2 regions of the Thioclava sp. F36-7 genome follow, and region 2 is predicted to be linked to the other one. Evidence: riboswitches for the same ligand, from Rfam matches in the RefSeq annotation. Region 2 holds a riboswitch; the other holds the start of a gene.

Region 1 (3,612 bases), on a different contig from region 2:
GCCCGGCGATCATCCCGAGACGGGCGGGTTTCAGGCGGCCCGCGAGGTCTCCGACCCGCTGGTGCAGATGGCCGCGCTCGACAAGATCATCCGCGCCACCGCGCGCACGAAGCAGGTGGCCGGCAGCGTCGATGAGGGGCATGTGGCCTATGTCACCCGCTCCGCCTTCTTCGGCTTTCCAGACGTCACCACGCTTTGGGTCGAGGGCAACACGCTGCAAATCCGCGGCCATCTCGTCTACGGCAAATCCGATCTCGGCGTGAACAAAGCCCGGATCATGGGCTGGCTCGACGAGGCGGGGCTGTAGGGGGTCTGATACGAGGCGCGCCCGCCGGGTCACAGCGATCAACTCTGACGGCGCGCTCCCTTGCGAAGAGAAGGGGCGAAGCCTAAGTGAGGCTCCATGCAGCCGGAGCCAGCATGACCACCATGTACCGTTATTTCTCCTGGGCCATCGCCGTCACTATTGCGGGGCTGGTCGGGTCATTCGCGCTGGGTTTTGCCCAGACCGGCGGGCTGGGCGGCGCGGTCTCTTTCCTGATGATCACGGCGGTGCTCGCCGTGCTGGAAATCTCGCTGAGCTTCGACAACGCCATCGTTAACGCCAACAAACTGCACCAGATGACGCCGAAATGGCAGCGTCGTTTCCTGACCTGGGGTATTCTGATCGCGGTCTTCGGGATGCGTATCCTGTTCCCGCTGCTGATCGTCGTGATCGCCGCTGGGATCGGACCATGGGAGGCGGTGCAACTGGCCGCGAAACATCCGGCGGAATATGCCGAGATCATCGAGGACGCACATCTGTCGATCGCGGGCTTCGGCGGCGCTTTCCTGATGATGGTCGCGCTTACCTATTTCATCGACGAGGGCAAGGAAGTCGACTGGATCCGAGCGTTGGAGCGCCGGTTGCGCGCGCTCGCCTCGATCCGCGGGTTGGAGATCGGCCTCGTGCTGCTCGTCATTCTGGCCTTTACCTGGATCCTTCCCGAAGGGCGCGAGGACGAGTTTATGTTCGCCTCCATCTGCGGGCTTGCGACCTTCCTCGGGGTCGAAGTGCTCAGCCACGTGCTCGACCGGACGAATATCGCCGCCGAGACGGCCAAGGCTGGCCTCGGCGCGTTCCTCTATCTCGAAGTGCTCGACGCGTCCTTCAGCTTCGACGGGGTGATCGGGGCCTTCGCGCTGACCCAGAACCTGTTCCTGATCGCGATCGGTCTGGGGATCGGCGCGATGTATGTGCGGTCGATGACCCTGATGCTGGTGGAGCGCAACACGCTGAGCGAATTCCGCTATCTCGAGAACGGGGCCTTCTGGTCGATCCTGATCCTTTCGGTCGTCATGTTCGCGCAGACGCTGGTGGAAGTGCCCGAGGTGATTACCGGGCTGATCGGGGCGGGGCTGATCGGGCTGGCGCTGCTGTCCTCGATCCGTTTCAACAAGCGCAGCAGAGCCGCCGTCGAGAGTTGAAATTTTCTTGACAGACTGCGGCGCGCGCGGCACAGCAGGGGCACTTCGGTTCCGCCTTGGCGGATGAAAAGGGAACCCGGTGCGATGCGTGCATTCATTCCGGGGCTGCCCCCGCAACTGTGAGCGGCGAGTGACGGCTGACTGAGCCACTGGGGCGACCCGGGAAGGCCAGCCGAAACCAAGACCCGCGAGCCAGGAGACCTGCCGAGGCGCTCATCCTTTCTGCCTGTGCGGGGCGCGCAGCGGAGGCGGTCTTCCGTCAGTGGTGACATTCTCACCGTCGGCGGAAATTCCAAATTTCCAAAGACTTACGATACGAAGTTCACGCGACCACAGAGTCGCGATACGAGGGAATTGGATATGATCCGCACCCGTTTGACCGTGGGCCTGATGCTCACCACCGCGCTGGCAGCCCCCGCGCTTGCGCAAGACAGCCAACCTTACCAACTCGATGAGATCGTGATCTATCACGGTGCGCTCGAGCCGCAATCGTCGGACAAGACCGCGCAGGCGGTCACCGTGCTGTCGCGCAACGAGTTGGAGCGTTCGGGCCAGACCCGCCTTGCCAATCTGATCGCGCAATCGCCGGGCGTCGGCATCCTGTCGCGCGGGCCGATGGGCGCGCAGACCGGCTTCACCATCCGCGGCGTGTCGCAGAACTACGTGAAGGTTATGGTGGACGGGATCGACGTCTCCGATCCCTCCGCGCCGCAGGTGCTGCCCGATCTGGGCCGGTTCAACACGTTCAACTACGACCGGGTCGAGATCATGCGCGGCTCGCAATCGGCGGTCTATGGCGGGCAGGCGGTCGCCGGTGTCATCAACCTCGACACGCCGCGCCCGACCGAGGATGGCGTGACCCAGAGCGTAAAGCTCGAGCTCGGCTCCTACCACACCGCGAATGCGGCCTATAACTTCGGTTGGAAGAAGGGTGACGACGAGCTCGCGATCCAGCTGTCGAAAGTCTACACCGCAGGCTTCTCGGCCGCCGACAAGAAGAACGGCAATACCGAGAAAGACGGCTACCGCGCCGATCGCGTGAGCCTGCGCGCGCAGAAGCGCATCTCCGACAATCTGCTGATCGGCTTCAACGGCTTTGCGCAGAACGATCGGGGCGAGTTCGATAACGGCTTCAGCTCGCCGCCCACGGACAGCAACGAATACACCGTCCACAAGGAGCGGGGCGGGCGTCTCTTTGCGAAATTTGCGACCGGTCCGCTCGATCACGAGCTCGGTCTGACCTATTACACCACCTCGCGCTGGTATCCGGTCTATGACTATGGCTACGAGGGCAAACGCCGCAAACTCGACTGGAAAGCCTCGACCGATCTCGGGCCGGGGCGGCTGACCTTCGGCGCGGATCGCACGCTGGAAACCTATACCGGTACCTATGTCACGGGCGATGTCCTGACCGCGGATACGGGCGTCTTCGGCGAATATGCCTTCTCGCCGATGGACGGCGTGAACGTGACCGCCTCGGCGCGCCATGACGATCACTCGGATTTCGGCGGCAACACCACGGGCCGTCTGGGCGTCACCTGGCAGGCCGATGCCGCGACCCTCTTGCGTGCCTCGGTGGGCAACGGGTTCCGCGCGCCGTCGGGCTACGAGCTTTATGACGGCTATGCGGGCAATCCCGATCTCAAGCCGGAGAAATCGCTGAGCTACGACCTTGGGGTCGAGCGTGATTTCGGTGCGCATAAGCTGACCGCGACGCTGTTCCATATCGAGGTGGACGATCTGATCGACTACAGCAACACGACCTACAGCTATTACCAGACCTCGGGCACCGCCAAGCGGCAGGGTCTGGAACTGGGTCTGAAAGGGCCGATCTCCAACAACGTCAACTATAGCCTCGGCTATACCTATCTGGACTCGAAGAACCCCGATGGGCTGTCCGCAGGCTCGACGTGGAATTCGGCCTTCGGGCGCCACACGCTGACCGTCGGGATCGACGCGCAGGTGACTGACAAGCTCACGCTCGCCGCCGATATGCGCGTGGTCACCGATCGTCAGAGCCAGCCCGATTACGGCCTGCTGAACGCGCAGATGACCTACGATCTGGGCAATGACAAAGAGGCCTATCTGCGTATCGAGAACCTGACCGACACCGATTACCAGCTCTGGCCAGGGTACGGCACCTCG
Region 2 (3,612 bases):
TACTCGGCCTTGTCCTCGTATCCCCTTGTGAGCGTTTCGATTTCCTCCCGCACCTCGGCCTCCCGGATATCGGAGAAATGCAGCAGCGCCATCGGATGGACCCGGATCGTGTTCGAGATCACGAATTCCATCCGCGCGAGACCGACACCGTCGATCGGCAGCCGCCACCAGCGCGCGGCGATGGCTGGGTTGGCGAGGTTGAGCATGACCTTGGTCTTGGTCTCCGGCACCGCGTCGAGGTTCAGATCTTCGACCGTGAACTCGGCAAAGCCGTCATAGACCCGGCCCTCGTCCCCTTCGGCGCAGCAGACGGTCACCTCCTGCTCGTCATGCAGCACATGCGTCGCATCGCCACAGCCGACGATGGCGGGCACGCCCAATTCGCGGCTGACGATGGCGGCGTGGCTGGTTCTGCCGCCGTGGTCGGTGATGATGGCAGAGGCCCGTTTCATCACAGGCACCCAGTCGGGGTCCGTCGTCGAGGTGACGAGGACCGAGCCGTCCACGAAATCGTCGATATCCTTGACGTCTTCGATCAGGCAGACCCGCCCGGTCGCGACCTGCTCGCCGACCGACAGGCCGCTGACCACGACCGGGCCATGCGCGCCGATGGTGTAGCGCCGGAGCGATCCCGCAGAGACCCGCGACTGCACCGTCTCGGGGCGCGCCTGCACGATAAACAGCTTCCCCGTCACACCGTCCTTGGCCCATTCCATATCCATCGGCTGGCCGTAATGCGCTTCGATGGTGGCCGCTTGCTGCGCGAGGTCGAGCACCTCGTCATCCGACAGGACGAACTTCCCGCGCTCAGCTTTCGATGTCGGCACGTTGCGCACCGGGTTCGGGGCGTCCGGCCCGGCATAGATCATCTTGATCTCTTTCGCCCCGAGCTTCTTCTCGATGATCGGTTTGACGCCTGCCTTGCCAAGGAAGGGCTTGTATACCTGAAACTCGTCGGGCGTGACCGCGCCTTGCACGACATTCTCGCCCAAGCCCCAGGCCGCGCTGATCAGCACGACCTTGTCGAATCCGGTTTCGGTGTCGATCGAGAACATCACGCCCGACCCGCCGATATCGGAGCGCACCATCTGCTGAACGCCCACGGAGAGCGCGACATCGAGATGATTGAACCCACGGAGCTTGCGATAGGTGATCGCGCGGTCGGTGAAGAGCGAGGCGTAACACTTGCGGCAGGCGGTCAGAAGCTCCTCCTCGCCCGAAACGTTCAGGTAGGTCTCCTGCTGACCGGCAAAACTGGCATCGGGGAGGTCTTCGGCCGTGGCGCTCGAGCGCACGGCGACGGAGACCTCAGGCACCCCTGCCCGCTTCGACAGATCGCGGTAAGCCTGCCGGATCGCGGCCTCGGTCGAGGCTGGCCAATCTCCGGCCACGATCGTGTCGCGAATGCTCTGACCCGCGACGTGAAGGCTGATCTTGTCCGCATCGTAATCCGCGAGATAGCCCGCGATGGTTTCGGTCAGATTGTTTTCATCGAGGAACATCCGGTAGGCGTCGGATGTGGTGGCAAAGCCCGGCGGGACCTGAATGCCCTTGGCGCCAAGCTCCTGCACCATCTCGCCAAGCGAAGAGTTCTTGCCGCCCACAAGCGCGACATCCTCGCGGCGTAAGCTATCGAAAGGAATGACTTCTTTCTTCGTGGCCATGAGCTCGCCTCCCCTGTTTGCACCTGCCGGCACTTTATCGCAGAGGCGCATTTCGACCTTGATCTTTGTCAACGCGGGCCTCGCAAGCCGCTCCCGAAATACTTCCGTCGCGTAAGACCAAGACAGTCCGTCGACATGCGCGCGCGAATTGCCGTGCGACAGTCGGCTGCCACCGCGTCCCCAATCCGTTCTGGACAGCGCCGAATTTTCCTGCGATCAAATCCGGGATGGTGTCCGGCCCCAAAGGGTCGGCTGAAAAGGGAACACGGTGCGGGCGATGCCCAACTCCGTGACTGCCCCCGCAACTGTAAGCGGCGAGCGCCACCGGAAACGCCACTGACCTGCAAAGGTTGGGAAGGTCCGGTGAAGCTACGACCCGCGAGTCAGGAGACCTGCCATCTCGGATGCGCGCCTAGCGCATCTCGGTCACCTTAAACCCGGGCGGGGTGCCCTGGGACGGAGAGACGAGAGATGGACCAGATCGGACCTCGCATATCGCCGTGCCGCGACCACTCCCGCCCTTTTGCGCGGAGGGCGCGATGCTTTTGGAACGAACGCTTTCACTGCTACAACTCGATATAGGACCGATCTCGCCGCTGCGTGCGCGTGAGCTGGGCACGCTCGGCTACATGGAATGGCTCGGCGGGCTACCGGGCGACATGCCCTATGCGAAGGCGGCGATCATCGCCCATACGCAGGCCTATCCGTTCGGCGCAACCTCGCCTGCCGTCGCGGTGTTCTGCGAGTTGCTGCTGGACTCGCTGAGCCCGCAGCCTTTCGCCCTGCCGATCGAGCTGCCGCCCCCGCTCCGGCGCGGCGGCGCTCGCGCCCGACGCGGCCTCTGACCCGTTTTTCGTCTTGCGGTCGCATCCTGCGGCCCGGCCGAGGACCATTGCAGCAGGAAACGGCACTCCGTTTCCTGTGAGGCTCGGCTTTTCCAAACGATGGTCATGGATGAACTGAGAGGATCTCTCCATGAATGACAACAAACTGACCCGTCTGCTCGACGCGCGCCCGGTAATCTGCGCCGAGGGCTTCCTGTTCGAACTGGAACGGCGCGGCTATCTGACCGCCGGGGAATTCGTGCCCGAGGTGGCGCTCGAATACCCGCAGGCGCTGCGCAATCTGCATGTCGATTTCCAGCGCGCCGGCAGCGATATCGTCGAGGCTTTCACCTATAACGGCCACCGCGAGAAGATGCGCGTGATCGGCAAGGAAGACCTGCTGGAGCCGCTCAACCGCGCGGCGCTTAAGATCGCGCGCGAGGTCGCCAATGCGAAGACCGGCAACCTGATGGCGGGCAATATCTCGAACACGAATATCTGGGACCCGGCCGATCCGGCGCGGCAGGCCGAGGTGCGCGCGATGTTCGACGAGATGATCGGATGGGCGGTTGAGGAAGGCGCGGATATCATTATCGGCGAGACCTTCTACTACGCGGGCGAGGCGCTCTGTGCGCTGGAGGCCGCGAAGGCGTCGGGTCTGCCGGTGGTGCTAACGCTGGCGCCGATGGCGGGCAACGAGATGATGGACGGGGTCGGCATCGTCGAGACCTGCCAGCAGCTCGAACAGGCGGGCGCCGATGTCGTCGGGCTGAACTGTTTCCGCGGGCCGCAGACGATGATGCCGTGGCTGCGCAAAGTGCGCGCGGCGGTGAGCTGCCATGTCGGCGCCCTGCCCGTGCCCTACCGGACCACGAAGGAGGAACCGACCTTCTTCAACCTCTCCGATCACAACGGCTGCACCTGCCCCTCGCCGCATGGCCGGACCTTCCCGACCGCGCTCGATCCGCTGGCCTGCAACCGCTACGAGATCGGCGCCTTCGCGCGCGAGGCGCAGGCGATCGGAGTGAATTACCTCGGCGTGTGCTGCGGGGCGAGCCCGATGCATATCCGCGAGATGGCCGAGGCCGTGGGTCGCGAGACCGAGGCCAGCCGCTTCTCGGAGC

Evidence for each region. A riboswitch is a leader RNA that binds a small molecule or an ion and turns the genes downstream of it on or off. The one in region 2 is predicted to bind cobalamin.
Region 1: it holds a riboswitch for cobalamin, as region 2 does, so the genes downstream of both, BMI89_RS10580 (TonB-dependent receptor) here and BMI89_RS07675 (hypothetical protein) in region 2, are expected to answer to the same signal.

Annotation. Positions count from the first base shown of each region.
Region 1 is NZ_MPZR01000005.1:82,860-86,471, forward strand. Features, by position in the region: gene BMI89_RS10570 (DUF1499 domain-containing protein) at 1-307, shown strand, start outside; gene BMI89_RS10575 (DUF475 domain-containing protein) at 421-1,467, shown strand; cobalamin riboswitch at 1,497-1,691, shown strand; gene BMI89_RS10580 (TonB-dependent receptor) at 1,828-3,612, shown strand, end outside.
Region 2 is NZ_MPZR01000003.1:390,686-394,297, reverse strand. Features, by position in the region: gene ppsA (phosphoenolpyruvate synthase) at 1-1,664, opposite strand, end outside; cobalamin riboswitch at 1,876-2,079, shown strand; gene BMI89_RS07675 (hypothetical protein) at 2,204-2,509, shown strand; gene BMI89_RS07670 (homocysteine S-methyltransferase family protein) at 2,640-3,612, shown strand, end outside.